3 regions of the Thermoanaerobacter sp. RKWS2 genome follow, and region 3 is predicted to be linked to each of the others. Evidence: riboswitches for the same ligand, from Rfam matches in the RefSeq annotation. Region 3 holds a riboswitch; each other region holds the start of a gene.
The links. A riboswitch is a leader RNA that binds a small molecule or an ion and turns the genes downstream of it on or off. The one in region 3 is predicted to bind fluoride.

Region 1 (5,746 bases), 500 kb from region 3:
CTTCTCACTTTATAGATGATTGTGGAAGGAGTTTGGTTCTCGGATAAGATTATATCTTGTTGGATAAGTGATTGTTTTTAGAAGGATACAAGTATACCTATGTACTTTATACTAAGGATACTAGGGAAGGAACAATTTACTCTGTAACCATTTTGTAACCAAAACTTAATAATTTTTTAATAAATTTTAACATTTAAAGTGGTATAATGAAATAAAAAATACAAGCAGGGGGATTTTACCTGTGAGGAAGAAGTGGTCAGTAGTTACAGGTGTTGTCATGTTAATACTAGCCTTTGCTGCAGGTGCTTTCGCATCTAATCATATTAAGATCTCTAATTATATTAAGATCATTGTTAACGGCCAAGAAATCAAACCAGACGTTCCACCGCAAATTATTAACGGAAGAACTATGGTCCCTGTAAAGTGGATTGCTGAATCATTAGGTGCTGATGTCCAGTTGGAACAGAGCAGTGAAGGTTATACAGTAAAAATAACTTCAAAGCTGTTGGAGAGGTTACATGCCATTGAGCCAGAACAACCTAACACAATAGTGAACGATTGGAACAGAGAACAAATTAAACAGTTCTTAGAACAAAATACGATTCATTCTATTCAAGATATCCGTTCGCTTGGTTGTAAAGTTCCTTTTGAAATTACCAGCGAAGATGATAGCTGGATTCGACCTATTTACTCTAAAGCCTGGCATAGTACCTTTATGGGAGGAAAATATAGTGACATAACACAACTTATTAGTTGTGCTCAACGCAACTTTTTCATTTATACCGGAGGACTTTCTGAAGGAGCAGGGTTGTATTACATGATTGGATTTTCAGAAGACTGGGAAAAACCAGTCGGCAGTTCTTTTAATTCATCACATTCTTTTGAACTATGGCTATTATCTCATAAGGTTAAAGAAATCTACCGATTGGATGATGAATGGTTGGTGGTAGTTGAACCTCAACTTCAAGGTTACCAAACGGTGAGGATAAACTATAGTGATGCTGGGATAATGGTGGATAAAGAAACAAAGAGCCGAATAATGCTTTTTCGAATGGTTACTCCGGAAGGTTACGAATTGGAACGTGCTGCTGAAGTTCTTCCAGTGCAATAAATACATAATAAAAAAGGCTGCCACTTTTTTATACAGACTTCTTTTTAGTACTCTTTTAATCTTTCATCAACTTGTGCAATTAAGGAAAAATCTTTATCATCGTGCAACAAATATAAATTGTTTTCAATGGCTGTTTGTGCTATGAGTAAATCTATAGTGCTGCGAATGGTGATTCCCTTTTTCCCAATAGATACGGGGACGGTTTCTTTGTCCGACTCGGACAAAGAAACCGTCCCCGTGTCTATTTAAGATTTGTTCACTTCTGTGTCATATTCAACAAAATTTCTCTAATTTCTGTAGCTTTATCTTCATCTGCAAGGACTACTAGATAATCGCCGGCTAGAATTTTCGTATTTCCCTTTGGTATTAATTCATGCGTTCCCCTCTTTATGCCAACAAGTAAGCAACTTTGGGGCAAACTAATATCCTTTAATTTTTTGCCATCTAAACTTGAGCCTACACAAACAGGCATTTCGAAAATCGTCTTTCTTTTTTTATTGGCGGTAATAGATTTTTGTCCTTTCTTTATTGGCAGACGTTCTAACAAAGATTCATAAATCGGCATATTTGAGAACAAATCTGATGAAAGGTATGCCGTTATAGAGACAGTGCTTAGGGCCAACAAATGAGAAAATGAACCGGTCATTTCAGTTACGAGCAAACTACCTGTTATCGGTGCCCTAACTATAGCAGCAAAATATCCTGCCATAGCAAATACAATAAAATTTTTGATATAAATAGGGTTTATATGCATTATTTTAATTATTACAGTTCCGTATATGTTGCCAATCAGTGAACCTATTATAAGGAGGGGCATAAAAATACCTCCTGGTACACCTGAGCCATAGCTTACCATAGTAAATAAAAATTTAACAATCAATAGCAAAATTAAAAATTTTAAACTAAAACTATCTTTACTTAATGTATCGACAAGACTTTCACCGCCGCCAAGTGCCATAGGTATCCATAGTCCAACTGCAACAGATATAATAAGAGGTATTATTGGCTTCATATGTGATTTTATTTTTAACATGTTGTATATATCTTGAGTTTTTAAAAGAGTTTTATTAAATACAATTCCACATAACCCAACGATAATTCCAAGTAAAATAAGATAAAGATAATTATTAAGCGGCATTACTGCTAGATTTTTCAGATTAAAAATAGGTTTGATTCCTAATAGTTCACCAGCTACAAAAGTTGATGTAAGTGATGAAACCATACTAGATACAAGTACCAATGGTGAGAAATTTTTATGCAGTTCTTCAAGAGCAAAAATAACTCCTGCAAGTGGTGCATTAAAAGCTGCTGCAAGCCCTGCACTAGCTCCGCATGTAAGAAGGTATTTTTCTTCAACTCTAAATCTACCAAACAACCTACTTATTCCTTGTCCGATTGAAGAACCAATTTGCACACATGGACCTTCGCGCCCTAAAGAAAGTCCTGCACCTATCGCTAAAATAGTACCTATGAGCTTTAACAATAAAACTCGTAACCAATTAACTTTTATATAACCGATAATCATGCCTTCAACTTGAGGTATACCGCTACCGCTTATCATAGGTTCTTTTTTCACTATTATACCCAATAATAAGCCTATTAGAGAAAGGAAAATTATCCAGCCAATTAACAAGTAAGGATTTGTATGAAGAATTTTGTATACACTTATTACAAGAATATTTGTTTTTTCAAGAATATATCTTAAAATAGCAATAATCAATCCAACAAAGAAACCTGTTATAATGCCTTCAACTATAATACGCTTGCGAAATTCTTCCCAATGTATTAAAGTATTGAATGTTATACTTTTACCTTTATTCAATAAGATCCCTCCCAAAACATAAAATGAATGAATATTTATTTTTCTCATATTATCATTATACTACAAAATAATGATATCAAGTATTTTATATTGTTAAGTTTACTTATAGAATAATAAGCAGTATTACAAAATTTGGATATAAAACAATACAAAAATTTTTTTATTTTAAACAAATAAACATAAACATTATGCTTTGAAGTAAATTTTCACATATTCTTGCAGGCTTCATAAAAAAGTGATATAATATTCAAAAAGGGATGAAGCCCCCTTTTGGAAAATCCGAACTGCTGATAAACAGCTGATGGCTTCTACGGTAAAAACGTAGGGGTTGTCAGCTTTTTTATATTTAGTGCATTTGCCTACAACTTTGAAAGGGAGGTACTTTCTTATGCCTTTCCATAGCATATTATTTGAAAAAAACGAAGATGGAGTAAAAAAAGAAACATTCGAAGCGCCTGATTTTTTTGTTGACTTAAATCTTGATCAAATTATAGATGTCATAACAAGAGGCAAAGAAGAATATAATTTAAAACTGTTTTTTTACACTCCTTTAAACGATATTGATACTATCAAGTATCGCCATGAAATAATGCAAGATCTTGAAAATGAAGTTTTGCTTGAGGATATAAAATCATTTGCGGAAAAAATGCAAGAAATGCGCAAACACCTTGCTCAAGCAGACAAACTTTACTACAAATACCAGAAAGAAAGATGGTTTTTGGATGCTGTAGAAATCTACTGTGATGCAATTACTGATTTAGTAGAAGACTTGTCTTCTGTAGAGTTAAAATCTCGTGGTTTTTTAGCATTTCGTCAATATTTGATGGATTATATCAATTCTGACCGTTTTCAGCTGCTACTGAGTGAAACGAAAAAACTTAAAGCTGATTTGTCTACAGTAAAATATTGCTTGTTAATAAAAGGTAACCGTGTGACGGTCCGTAAATATGAATCTGAAATTGATTACAGTATAGAAGTAGAAAAAACGTTTGAAAAATTCAAACAGGAAGCAGCAAAGGATTATAAAGTCAAATTTTCTGATTGGCCAGATATGAACCATGTCGAAGCAAAAATATTGGATTTAGTAGCTCAGTTATATCATGATATATTTTCTAATCTTGATAATTATTGTATGAAAAATAGTGATTATTTAGATGAGACAATAGCTACTTTTGATAGGGAAGTACAATTTTATATTGCTTATTTGGAATATATGGCACTATTCAAGCGCCTGGACTAAAATTTTGTTATCCACAAATATCTAGTAAATGCAAGGAAGTTTATAATTACGAAGGATTTGATTTAGCTCTGGCTTATAAACTCATCAACGAAAATTCGGCTGTTGTTTGTAATGATTTTTATTTAAAAGGTAAAGAGCGTATATTTGTAATTACCGGTCCGAACCAGGGAGGCAAAACAACATTTGCACGCACTTTCGGACAATTGCATTATTTGGCCAGTATAGGCTGCCCTGTTCCCGGAAAGGAAGCGCAACTCTTTCTTTTTGATAAACTATTTACACATTTTGAAAAGGAAGAAAATATTAAAGATCTTCGTGGAAAACTGGAAGATGAATTGCTTAGAATTTACAATATTCTTGCCCAGGCCACATCAAACAGTATTATAATAATGAATGAAATTTTTACATCTACCACAGCAAAAGACGCATTATTTTTAAGTAAGAAGATAATGGAAAAAATAATACAATTAGATGTGCTGTGCGTCTGGGTAACATTTATAGATGAATTGGCATTCTTAAGCGAAAAAATTGTAAGTATGGTCAGTACGGTAGTTCCTGAGAATCCGGCATTGCGCACATATAAAATTGTTAGAAGACCTCCTGATGGGCTTTCATACGCCATATCAATTGCTGAAAAATATAGGCTTACGTATAACTGCTTAAAGGAGAGGATAAAATCATGAAAGTTTTACTTATGTATAGAGATCATGATTTTGACCTGCAACAAAAATTGCCCTCGAACGAAGAAGCATTGATACAGGATTTAGAATTAAACACTTTGTTCAATGCTATGTCCCTTGGTGATAATTTTTTATTTGAAGTAGCCAAAAAATCTGTTTTATCCAGCGTGTATAGTGATCTGGCTACAATATTATATCGCCAAGATGTTCTGAAGGATTCTCTAAAAAATTCTTCCATTGTTAGGAATATCTATAATATAGCAGTAGAAGCAATTGAAAACGAGAAAAAGTATTATTTTAGCATTTTCACCAGGTACCCTGCAGCTATACTTCATAGCTCAATGGATGTATTGCATATGTTTATGGAAATGCTGAAAAAACTAAAGAGTATTGCCGACCAACATGCTGATAAATTCGAATCAGAGGGCTTTAAAAGGTTTTTTGCAATGCTCAAAAAAGAACTTGATGATGAATATTTTGAAAGTATCCAAAATCATTTAAAAGAACTGGAATTTCGCGATGGAATTTTGATCAGTGCTGAGTTGGGTAAAGGCAATAAAGGCGTCAATTATATCCTCCGCAAACAGGAGGATAAAAAACAAAGTCTAATAGACAGGATTTTTTCAAAAAGACCGGATGCTTATACTTTTTATATAAGTGAGCGCGATGAAAGCGGGGCAAGAGCTTTATCTGACTTAAAAGACAGAGGAATCAACCTCGTGGCAAATGCACTTGCTCAGTCTGCTGATCATATTCTCAGTTTTTTTAACATATTGCGGACTGAATTGGCTTTTTACATTGGCTGTTTGAATTTATATGAGAAACTTGCCCAAATTGGAGAGCCGGTGTCTTTTCCTATTCCGGTAGCATCCAGTGAACGTAGGCATTCTTTT
Region 2 (5,746 bases), 830 kb from region 3:
ATTTTAATGCCTATAGATCTGCCGAAAGAAATATTAGAAGCTATTTCCAAACACCATGAACGATATGATGGGAAAGGTTATCCTTATGGTTTAAAAGGCGAAGAAATCCCTATAGAAGCAGCAATTCTTGGTGTGGCTGATGCCTTTGATGCAATGACTTCTGATAGAGCTTATAGAAAAGGAATGACTATTGAAGAAGCAGTAAATGAAATTTTAAGACATAAAGGTACTCAATTTCATCCTGAAATAGTAGATGTATTTATCTCAATTTACATGAATGCGAGGCAAAAGCTAGAGGAAGTAAAAAATCAGATATTTGAAAGTGTTTCTTAAAATTTTAGATGTAGAAATATATCTTTTTTTTGTTACAATTGAAAATAACGAGGTGTTAAACATGTATCAGTCTTTGTATAGAAAGTATAGGCCAAGAAGTTTTAAAGAAGTGGTGGGGCAAGAACATATTGTAAGAACTTTAAAAAACCAAATAAAGTTAAAAAAGATAGGACATGCTTATCTCTTTACAGGTACAAGAGGAACAGGAAAAACCAGTGTAGCTAAGATTTTTGCAAAAGCAGTTAATTGTTTAAATAATAAAGATGGAGAGCCTTGTAATTCTTGTGAGATTTGTCAAGCTATAAATAACAACACTACGATGGATGTTTTAGAGATTGATGCTGCGTCTAATAACAGTGTAAATGATGTAAGAGAATTGAGAGAATCTGTAATTTACTCTCCATCCATAGCTAAGTACAAAGTATATATAATTGATGAGGTGCATATGCTTTCTACAGGGGCTTTTAATGCTCTTTTAAAGACATTGGAAGAGCCACCTCCTCATGTGATTTTTATTCTTGCGACTACAGAGCCGGACAAATTGCCAGATACTATTTTATCCCGCTGTCAAAGGTTTGACTTTAAAAAAATACCTACTCGATTAATAGCGCAAAATCTTGAAAAAATTTGCATTGACAGCAACATAAAAATTGAAGAGAAGGGTCTTAAAACTATCGCACTTTATGGCAATGGTTCTATGAGAGATGCTATTAGTCTTTTAGAACAATGTGCTTCTTATAAAGAAGGCCTTATAACCTATGAAGATGTATGCGAAATGTTAGGTGTAGCTAATGATGAAATGTTATTTTCTCTTTTAGATTACATGAATGCTAAAGATGTAGCAGCTTCATTGAAACAATTAGATAAAATTTTGTCTTATGGAATAGACGTGGGGAATTTTTTAAAGTCCTTAACTTATATTTTGAGAGATATGGTGCTTTACAAAACAGGAGGAGAGGAATTAAAAGAAATTTTATACAGCGATGTAGAAACTGTAAAAGAAAGAGTGCAAAACTTTGGTACAGCTTTTTTGACTAACGCTTTAGAAAAATTTACAAATCTACAAAAAGAAGTTAGATATGCTATATCTCCGTTAACCCTTTTAGAAGTGACTATTTTGAGGTTGATAAAGCCGGAAATTTCTTACGATATGATGAGTTTGCTAGCAAGAGTAGAACAAATAGAAGACAAATTAGAAAAAGGACAATTTTTTCTGAGGGAAGAAAAAGAAGAGAAAAATAAAAAAATAAATTCGCCAGAAGAAGAAAAAGAAGAAAACGTGGCATCGCAAATAGTACAGCAAGAGGATATAGATCTAGAAAAGGTGTGGGCTGAAGTAAAAGAAATGATAAAAAAAGAAAGAATAGCTTTGTATGCCTTTATAGAAAAAGGGATTCCTTATTTAAAAAAAGGAACAATTGTGGTAGAATATCCTGAAGAGTATGCTTTATTAAAGGAGGAATTGAGCAAAGCGGAAAACAAAAGTTTTATTGAAGGAATATTAAAAGAACTAGTTGGGAAGGCAATTCCTTTGAAGTTTGAATTAAGAAAAAATGAAGAGGAATTACTTGTACAGCAAGTTAAGGAGTTTTTTGGTGAAGATATAGAGATAATATAATTTTCACAAATAATTCAAAAAAGCATATAAATATTTTTAGAATAAAATTTAGGAGGTTATAGTGTTATGGCAAAAGGCGGATTTCCGGGCGGGTTTAATATAAATAACATGATTAAACAAGCCCAACAGATGCAAGAAGAAATAAAGAAAATGCAAGAAGAGCTAATGCAAAAGACTGTAGAAGCTACTGTCGGTGGTGGGATGGTAAAAGCAGTTGCTAATGGCAGAAAAGAACTTGTAAGTATTGAAATAAATCCTGATGTTGTAGATAAAGATGATGTAGAAACGTTAGAAGACCTTGTATTAGCTGCGGTTAATCAAGCGTTAAGGAATGCAGAAGAAATGATTGCTTCTGAAATGGCAAAGATAACCGGAGGACTAAACATTCCTGGACTGTTTTGAGGTGAAAAAATGAACTATTATTCTACTTCTATAGCGAAGCTTATAGAAGAACTGTCAAAGTTGCCCGGTATAGGTCCTAAAACAGCACAAAGGCTTGCTTTTTTCATAATAAATATGCCTTTGGAAGAGGTAAAAAGCTTGTCTCAAGCGATTATTGATGCAAAAGAAAAGATAAAGTATTGTAGAATTTGTTATAACATAACTGACACAGAGGTTTGTAACATATGTAGTGATAAAGAAAGAGATCATTCTCTTATATGTGTTGTTTCTCATCCTATGGATGTTGTTGCAATGGAGAAAATACGAGAGTATAAAGGAGTGTATCATGTACTTCATGGTGTTATTTCTCCTATAGAGGGCGTTGGCCCTGAAGATATAAAAATTAAAGAACTTTTAGACAGAGTAAAAAATGGAAATGTAAAAGAAGTCATACTTGCTACAAATCCTGACATAGAAGGAGAAGCGACAGCAATGTACATTGCTAAGCTATTAAAACCGTTAGGAATAAAAGTCACAAGGATTGCTCATGGGGTGCCGGTAGGTGGTGACTTGGAATACACCGATGTTGTAACTCTTTCAAGGGCTCTTGAAGGTAGAAGAGAATTGTAAAAGGTATTGCATTTTCATTTGTACTTTATTATAATAAATTTGTAGTAAATAACAGAAGGCGATGGAGCTCGCCATAAATGCGGAAACGCTGATGGCTCCTATTAGGATGATATAAGGCCTAATAGGAGCTTTTTATTGCCCAAAAATGTAAACAGAAAGGGAGATTTTCATGGAATACATCTATATAGGGATTGGAGGATTTTTTGGAGCAGTACTAAGATATTTAATAACAATTTACTTTACAAAGATGTATCACACTGCATTTCCCTTTGAAACTTTTATGATAAATATTTTAGGTTCGTTTTTGTTAAGTTTTATTGCTAATTTTACTATGGATGAGTACAAGGTAAATACTAATTTGAGATTGGCGATAACAACAGGATTTATTGGGGCTTTTACAACATTTTCTACTTTTAGTATGGAAACAATAAATTTATTAAAAGCAGGGAAAGATTATATTGCTCTAAGTTATATAATTTTATCAATATTTGGAGGCCTTTTGATGTCTTATTTAGGATTTGAATTTGCTGACAAAACTTTTGACTTACTAAAGGAGCGGGAGGAAGAACAGTGACAAGTATACTATATGTAGGAATTGGAGGAATTTTGGGAGCAATATTGAGATATGAAATATCGCGGCATATAAAGGAAAACCGAGAGATAGTTATTCCTATCGAAACTTTTATTATAAATGTATTAGGTGCGTTTTTATTAAACTTTTTATCAAGTCCTAAAATAAATGTAAATTTAAGCTATGATGTTAAACTTTTTCTGACAACGGGATTTCTAGGTGCTTTTACAACATACTCAACTTTTTCCCATGAGACAGTAGACTTAATCAAGAATAAAAAATATTTTCATGCATTTATATATATGTCCTTAACAATTATATTTGGACTAATAGGAGGAGTATTGGGATATTATCTCGGAAATTATATGGGAAAATTGATTTGATTGGTGTATAATATATGTCAGTAGAAAATAAATATCAGTTAGGAGGAATAAAATGTGAATTTGAATTATAATAATCTGCTGTCTGCTTTATCTTTGGCCCTTGACGTGCAAGAGTATAAGAACATGGGACATGCAAGAAGGGTGGCTTATATTTCTCTAAGGATTTCTGAGATGCTGAATTTGGATGAAAAAGAAACAAAAAAAGTGTATTATTCTGCTTTGTTACATGATATAGGACAAGGAGATATATACGAAGATTTTAACAAAGACGAATGGTGGAAACACAGTGAAAGAGGAAGTGAAATTGTAAAGAAGTTGCCCTTTGGAGAAAATTTTTCGGATATTATAAGATATCATCATGAAAATTACGATGGAAGCGGACATTTTAAACTAAATGGCGATTCTATTCCTTTAGGAGCTCAGATTGTTTTTATATCTGATCAATTTGATATACGGTACACCTCATCGGTTGGGAAAGAAAGTGAGTATAATATTCGGAATAATATCAAAGAAGGTATAAAAAGTGGTACTGGCAAGATGTTTAATCCCGTGGTTGCAAATGCATTACTTGACCTTACAAGACAAGAAAAATTTTGGCTTGATTATAAATTTTTTGATATAAAAAGTATATTAAAAAGGATTGAACCTAAAGACACGGTTTCAATAGGAATTAATGAATTAGAGGATATAGCAGAGGTTTTTGCACAGATTATCGATAATAGAAGCCGTTTTACCTATAACCATTCTAAAGGTATTTCAAAGTTAGCTTATGAAATGGCTAAGGTGATAGGATATGATGAAGAAACTTCTCGAAAAATAAAAATTGCGGGATTGCTTCATGACCTTGGAAAGCTAGCCATACCTAATTCTATTCTTGACAAACCGGACAAGCTTACTGAAGAGGAGTTTATGGTTATAAAATCTCATACCTATTATACTAAAGAAATACTCAAAGAAATAGGAGGAATAGATGATATAGCAGAATGGGCCGCAAATCATCACGAGAAATTAGATGGAAGCGGGTATCCTGAGGGATTAAAAGGTGACGAAATTGGAGAGATTGATAGACATGTGGCGGTTTGTGACATGTATCAAGCATTGACAGAAGACAGGCCTTATAGAAAGGGACTTGAACCGAAGCAGGCGATAGACATTATTGCAAAATCGGTGAAAGATAATAAAGTAAGCGGAGAGTCTTTAGAAATTTTAAAAGAAGTGGTACTTTGATGTATACTCAACCGTATTTTAGGAAATAATACGGTTGAGGAGGTATATTATGGGAATGCTTTTCGATTATTTAAAAGAGATTGCGGTAACAAAAAATATATATGACTACAATAGTGAGAACTATCAATTGGTAAATGAAGTGAGACAAACGATAAAAGAATTGAAAGATGCAGAAATTTATTTTCAAAGTGTCACAGACCCTGACTTAGTAGATTATGCTATATATCGGTTAGAGAGTTTAAAGAGAAAGTACATATATTTATTGAAAAAAGCAAAAAAAGAGGGAATAAATTTTGATAATTTTTCGTCCCTCCTATCATAATTTGTCCTCCCCCTAAGTATAAATATAACAGTAGACTCTTAGGGGGTTTTTGTATGAATATAAGCATTGAATACAATATAATCATTGCTTACTTAATTGGCTTGTTTTTACTTTATCTTTTAGGATGGTTATTAGTAGTTCCAAGAAAAATTTTGCTAAGAATTATAATAAATGGAATTATTGGCGGCTTAATTTTGTTTATTATCAATTTGATAGGAAAATCTCTTGGATTATATATTGCTATAAATCCTGTGACTGCTCTTGTTGTAGGCTTTTTGGGT
Region 3 (5,746 bases):
ATGCTCCTACAGGATTTAAATAACCAGGTACATTATATCCTGAACAATATCCTAAGCCTCTTCCTGTTCTTGGGCCTAAACCCATTGGACCTGTTCCATCTCCTCTTGGCATATCAATCCCTCCTCTTTTATTTTGGTCATATGACCATTACCTAGTTATATAATATCACTGTTATGGACTTATGTCAATAATATTTTACCCAAAAAATATTTTTTATTGTTGAATTTTTAAATTCTTTCACTTATATACTTCACTATATTATTTCAACATATTTAAAACATGCTCTAATTCTTCACGTATTTTTTCAATATCTTTTAGCAATGTCTGATAACAAGCTTTTTCTCTTTCGAAGCTATCTCTATCAAATTTATAATCCTTTATTGACTTAGCAAGTAGTTCTTTTACAGTATCATACATCGTTTGTAATTTAAAATTCATATCTTTTTCAAATTCACTAAAACTTTCTTCAATCCTTGTTAATAAATCATAACGAATGCGACCTATGTTTCTGTCAACATCAATGTCTACTCTATCTAAAATCCTTTTTAAAATAATTTTTCCAGCAAATTTTTTAGGCAAAAAATAGGTAAAATACACAGGGTCTATTTCTAATGCACCAACATCATATCCTATCTTGTATGTAAATTTACTCTCTGCCGTAATACCACCTACGCTTTTAAAATATTCCAGATTTATGCCGAACAATTCGTTTGCTACTGTTTTTACTTCATCAATGACTGCATTGAGCCTTAAAAGATAATTAGACAAAGCTTTACTATATTGTTCTTCAATATCCCTTTCAATATGACCTTTTAATTTTTCAAATTCTTCTATAATAGCTCTTTCGAGGTACTTTTCAAGCTCTTTTTCTGATTAATTCGACTAAAGTCACGAATACCGTGGTAATATCCTTTTATCTTTTCTGATACTCTTATACTGATAAACTGTTTATATTCTTCCATCTTTTTATCAAAATTCTGTAAAATATTTTTCATATCACCTTGAAACAATAAGGATATTTCTTTTTTGCTTTTTTCAACTTCTTTAATAAAGTTCTCAAAAGATTTTATATTAGATTCAAGACGCTCTAATGGAATTTGTTTCAATTTTATACTGCTTTCAAAAAAGTTTGGCACATCGAAATAATTCTTTCAATATTTTTGGCATAGCTTTCAAGCAACACTTTTTCTTTTTCTTTTATTAAAAAATTCTGCAAATCATTTTCCAGCTTTTGAGTTCCACTCTTTTCAATTGCTTTATTATCTTTTGATATTTTGCCTTCTAATGCCAATTTAGCAGAAATTGGATAAATAGAAATGTTATTATTCTTTGTAATTTCTCTTACAATATTTTCATTAAAATTGATTATTTCCTTTAACTCCATTTCATTTACATAGTCAATTTTATTTAAAACAAAAAATATTTTATTAACATTTTCAGATATTTTAGACAAAAACTCCTTTTCCAGTTCACTTATAGGAGGGTCTACTGAAAGCAAAAAAATCACAGCATCAGCTTTATTTATATAACTATATGCAACATCTGTATTATGTTTATAGACTGAACCAATTCCCGGTGTATCTATGATTACTACGTCATTACTTATAAACTCAAAAGGATATCCTATATGTATTTCCTTGACTCCTTTTATGTTTTTAGGGTTGTTTTTTTCTGTGCAATACAAATCCAATTCTTTAATGTCAATATTTTCACTTCTGCCATCATCATATAGAACTTTTGCCCATATATCAGTGCTATATTGGATTTTTGTTATAACAGATGTTAAAGGAACAACACCTGTTGGAAGTATATCAGCTCCTAACATATAATTAGTAAATGTTGATTTTCCTCTTTTAAATTGTCCTAATATCACAAGATAAAAAATATTATTGCAAAATTTATTTTTAACTTCTGAAACAGCTTCTCCTACTGCTTTAATATTGATATCTTTTGATATTCTTTCTATTTTTTCAAATATCACATCTAAGCTTCTTTTCATCTGGTTATATTGCTCCTTCATTAGCTCACCTCATATCAACAGTATAATCGAAATTCAGATATGGAGTGACATTTTTTACCTTACCATCACCCCCTAAAAAGCAAAATAGTTCCTACTGGCTTTTACACCAAGTAGGAACTATCAGCCCTTCGGCGGTTGAAGTGAGTTCCATCACTTTTTATACAATTGTCAATATCATTATACCCAAAATGTAAAAACTTTGCAAGATAGTAAAAGCTAAAGATATGCGTGCAGTATATTTCTGTTATATGATATAATGAAATCAAGGGAAGATTTATTAAAGAGTGTGTTTGACTTTTAAAGTGTGACTTTCAAAGAATGAGTCTATAAGTTTTGAAAGACAAGAAGAAAAAGTAGAAAAAAGTTTCAGAAGGGATGAGAAATTATGCCTAAAATATCTGCTTTTGAAAAACATTTTGACAGATATGAAGAATGGTTTGAAAAAAATGAATACGCCTATCAATCGGAATTAGATGCTGTAAAATTGCTTATGCCGAAATTTGAAAAAGGGTTGGAAGTAGGAATCGGAACTGGAAAGTTTGCAGTACCTCTAGGTATAAAAAGCGGAGTAGAACCTTCTTATCAAATGAGAAAAATTGCTTTAGAACGGGGTCTTAATGTGGTAGATGGAGTAGCAGAAAATCTTCCGTTTGAAGACAACTCTTTTGACCTTGTTTTAATGGTGACGACTGTATGTTTTGTAGACGATGTGCTAAAATCCTTCAAAGAATGTTTTAGAGTACTTAAAAATAGCGGTACAATTTTAATAGGCTTTGTAGATAGAGAGAGCACAATTGGCAAAATATATCAAGCAAATAAAGAAAAAAGTCTATTTTACAAAGAAGCAACGTTTTATTCTACAAGTGAAATAGTTGAATTGCTTTATGAAGCAGGATTTAAAAATTTCAATTTCTCACAGACCATTTTTAAAAAACTTGATGAAATGAAAGAAAAAGAACCTGTAAGATATGGCTTTGGCAAAGGCTCCTTCATAGTAATAAGCGCTAAAAAATGATATTTGAACTACACTTTTTAAAACAAAGCTTTTATTACGTTGTCTAAAAAATCCCCTTCTTTGGGTTGCGTATCCTCTTTTGATTCTATTTTTTCTATCAATGTACCTGATAAAACAATTTGCACATTTTGATTTCTATCCACAATTATTGAAATAGGTTCCAAAGCTCCACTAAGTATACCTAAAATAACCATTATCTGTGAAGGGGTTAAGACTCCCTTCTTTTTTTCATCTCCTCCTTTTCCACCTGTATTATCTTTTTCACCATTTTCCCCATTCCCTTTATCACCTTTCCCTCCATCTACATCAGGATGTTCTCCACCTTCTTCATCTTTATCCTCCTCCTTATTTTCTTTTTGACCATTCTCTTCGCTATTTTCCCTTAATCCTAGCTTTAATAGCAAATCTTTCAATTGGGATTCTAAATTATCCGATGAAAACATGTATTTTCTCCCCCTATAACTTTTATGTCATCTTATTGGCAGTGGAAAAATTATTATCGCTGGCTCTTCAGGTTTTGCATAACCCAAACCGAAATAGAGAATCAACGAAAGTACAATTACAAGCAAATAAGCATTTAATCCTTCTTTTTCTTCTTTCATAGCGATCACTCTTTTCATAAAATTTTATATACTCATTTTTATATATGATTTTATAGTTTGTCTTGTGCTTGTACTGAATAATAAATATAGGCCTCCACATTAGTATGGAAGCCTATGCTTTGTCTCCTCTGTATATTAAAGCTTCTTCGTCTACGTATAATTCACAAGGTTTATATTCATTTTCAATTCCTTTTGAATCTTTTAAGGTCTCTATACGATACATAGAAGACCGGTACCAATTAAGTTTTGGCTCTACTTGCACAAATTCATATTGTTTACCTACTGTATTTAAAAGATAGTCCCAATTTACATAATGATTAAAGTTATGGATAATATCTGTCACTACCACTTTAAATTTACTTGCTAAAATTTGCTGGAAAACATTCCACTTTTCCAATGAGGCCTCTATCGACGTCAGTCCAAAATACCCCGCACACCCTTCTTTGGAAAGAGCAGAAATCCCTCTTCCTATGCAAATTTCCAAAGCTTCTATAGTCTCTGGCGGGTCAGTAATAAAAGTATCAAAATACCCTACATATTCCTCTGGTAGTTTGTCTCTAAAATCGTATTTCATGGCTTTTATAGGCAGATTATATTTATTTGCCACCTCATTGATGTATTCCACTAGTCTATCGTCTATTTCCATCACAACAATTTCCGTTGTCATACCTGAAAGTCCTGCTGCTATACTTACAAGGTCATCATCACCTAAAACTAAAAGCTTTTTCCCCTCTAAATCTCCTCTTTCAGCCAGGAGAGCTATTCTGCCCACCACTGTTTGTGTCGTAACAAAACCTTGGTCATAATCGCTAATAGCTTTTGGGCGATTTACTGTCACTTGGTCAAATTTTTTGATCAAGTCTTCTAATTTAGAAAAGTTTATCCCTCGTCCTTCACACGCGTGACAAGTATATGTTCTTTTTGGAGCTATTTTAAGACTCCCAAGATATTCTAAACCTTTAGAATTAAATTTTATATCTCCATTTTTCTCAACTTTCAACAAATTTTTTTGACGTAGTAACTCAATTATTTCTGCTACAACTGAAAAAGGTTTTTGTGAAAGAGTTATAATCTCCCAAAAATGCGGAGTTGCTGCAGCAGCTGACAATATTTTTTCCACATCCTTAGAGGAAGTCATAACCCCTGTTTTTTGGTAGATTTGGTGCGCTATATCTTGTAGACTTTCCATCTTCTCACCCCCATAATAGTATTTCTACAAGCTTTTTACACCTTCAAAATACCATACAGGGGTATATTCCATTTAAGCCAATATTTAGGCCAGCACATAAAATTATACATTTAATTGAATAAAAAAGTCAAGAGAGGTCAAAATTACGTAGTCTCCCTCTCTATCAGAGTTATAGGCAAAATATTTTCTTTTTCCACCTTTTCACCATCTATTTGGCGTAATATCAGTTCAATAGCTTTTCTTGCTATTTCTTTAATTGGTTGTCTTACGGTTGTTAAAGAGGGAACTACCAAATTAGCAACATTTATATCATCATAACCTACAATTTTCAAATCCTGAGGTATTTTTTTATTTAACTCTTTAGCCACACTTATTACAGAAGCAGCGATTAAATCGCCACTGGCAAATATCCCGTCGATGTCTGGATGTTCTTTAAAAAGGTCTCTTACTATTTTTTTAAATTCTTCTATTTCAAAGCTATTTAATTTTGTTTCTACAACGTAATGTTCCACACCCTCTTGTGTTGCTACATCTTTGAACGCTTTATAACGGTTATTTGCCGGTGTATTCAAAATCAATGGTCCGCTTATGTGAGCGATTTTTTTACATCCCTTTTGTATTAAAAGTTTTGTAGCCAAAATTCCACCTTTATAATTGTCTGAAGCTACATAAGGTATATTGGAATAATATCTATCAATTGCCACTATAGGAAGTTTCACATTTAAATATTGCTCTGCTTCTAAGGTATGACTGCCAATAATTATACCATCAACTTGATGTCTTTTCAGCATATCTATATACTCTTTTTCCTTGCTACTATCTTGCCCAGAATTGCACAACAAAATTTTATAACCTTCTTGATAAGCGTAATATTCTATGAAACTTGTCAACTCTGCAAAAAAAGGGTGTGATACATTGG

Region 1: it holds a riboswitch for fluoride, as region 3 does, so the genes downstream of both, OEI98_RS15415 (MutS-related protein) here and OEI98_RS15365 (dynamin family protein) in region 3, are expected to answer to the same signal.
Region 2: it holds a riboswitch for fluoride, as region 3 does, so the genes downstream of both, crcB (fluoride efflux transporter CrcB) here and OEI98_RS15365 (dynamin family protein) in region 3, are expected to answer to the same signal.

What each region holds. Positions count from the first base shown of each region.
Region 1 covers NZ_CP110888.1:2,551,593-2,557,338, reverse strand. The annotation lists gene OEI98_RS13600 (copper amine oxidase N-terminal domain-containing protein) at 242-1,111, shown strand; partial or broken gene OEI98_RS13595 (twitching motility protein PilT) at 1,156-1,293, opposite strand; gene OEI98_RS13590 (ClC family H(+)/Cl(-) exchange transporter) at 1,368-2,933, opposite strand; fluoride riboswitch at 3,178-3,251, shown strand; partial or broken gene OEI98_RS15415 (MutS-related protein) at 3,322-4,856, shown strand; gene OEI98_RS13575 (MutS-related protein) at 4,853-5,746, shown strand, end outside.
Region 2 covers NZ_CP110888.1:51,078-56,823, forward strand. The annotation lists gene OEI98_RS00280 (HD domain-containing phosphohydrolase) at 1-333, shown strand, start outside; gene dnaX (DNA polymerase III subunit gamma/tau) at 395-1,951, shown strand; gene OEI98_RS00290 (YbaB/EbfC family nucleoid-associated protein) at 2,018-2,353, shown strand; gene recR (recombination mediator RecR) at 2,363-2,962, shown strand; fluoride riboswitch at 3,011-3,070, shown strand; gene crcB (fluoride efflux transporter CrcB) at 3,132-3,536, shown strand; gene crcB (fluoride efflux transporter CrcB) at 3,533-3,916, shown strand; gene OEI98_RS00310 (HD-GYP domain-containing protein) at 3,971-5,143, shown strand; gene OEI98_RS00315 (DUF2508 family protein) at 5,193-5,465, shown strand; gene OEI98_RS00320 (pro-sigmaK processing inhibitor BofA family protein) at 5,519-5,746, shown strand, end outside.
Region 3 covers NZ_CP110888.1:2,048,385-2,054,130, forward strand. The annotation lists gene OEI98_RS10890 (DUF5320 domain-containing protein) at 1-112, opposite strand, end outside; partial or broken gene OEI98_RS15365 (dynamin family protein) at 260-2,021, opposite strand; fluoride riboswitch at 2,126-2,185, opposite strand; gene OEI98_RS10910 (class I SAM-dependent methyltransferase) at 2,407-3,036, shown strand; gene OEI98_RS10915 (hypothetical protein) at 3,054-3,479, opposite strand; gene OEI98_RS10920 (hypothetical protein) at 3,507-3,656, opposite strand; gene OEI98_RS10925 (bis-aminopropyl spermidine synthase family protein) at 3,751-4,827, opposite strand; partial or broken gene OEI98_RS10930 (LacI family DNA-binding transcriptional regulator) at 4,971-5,746, opposite strand, start outside.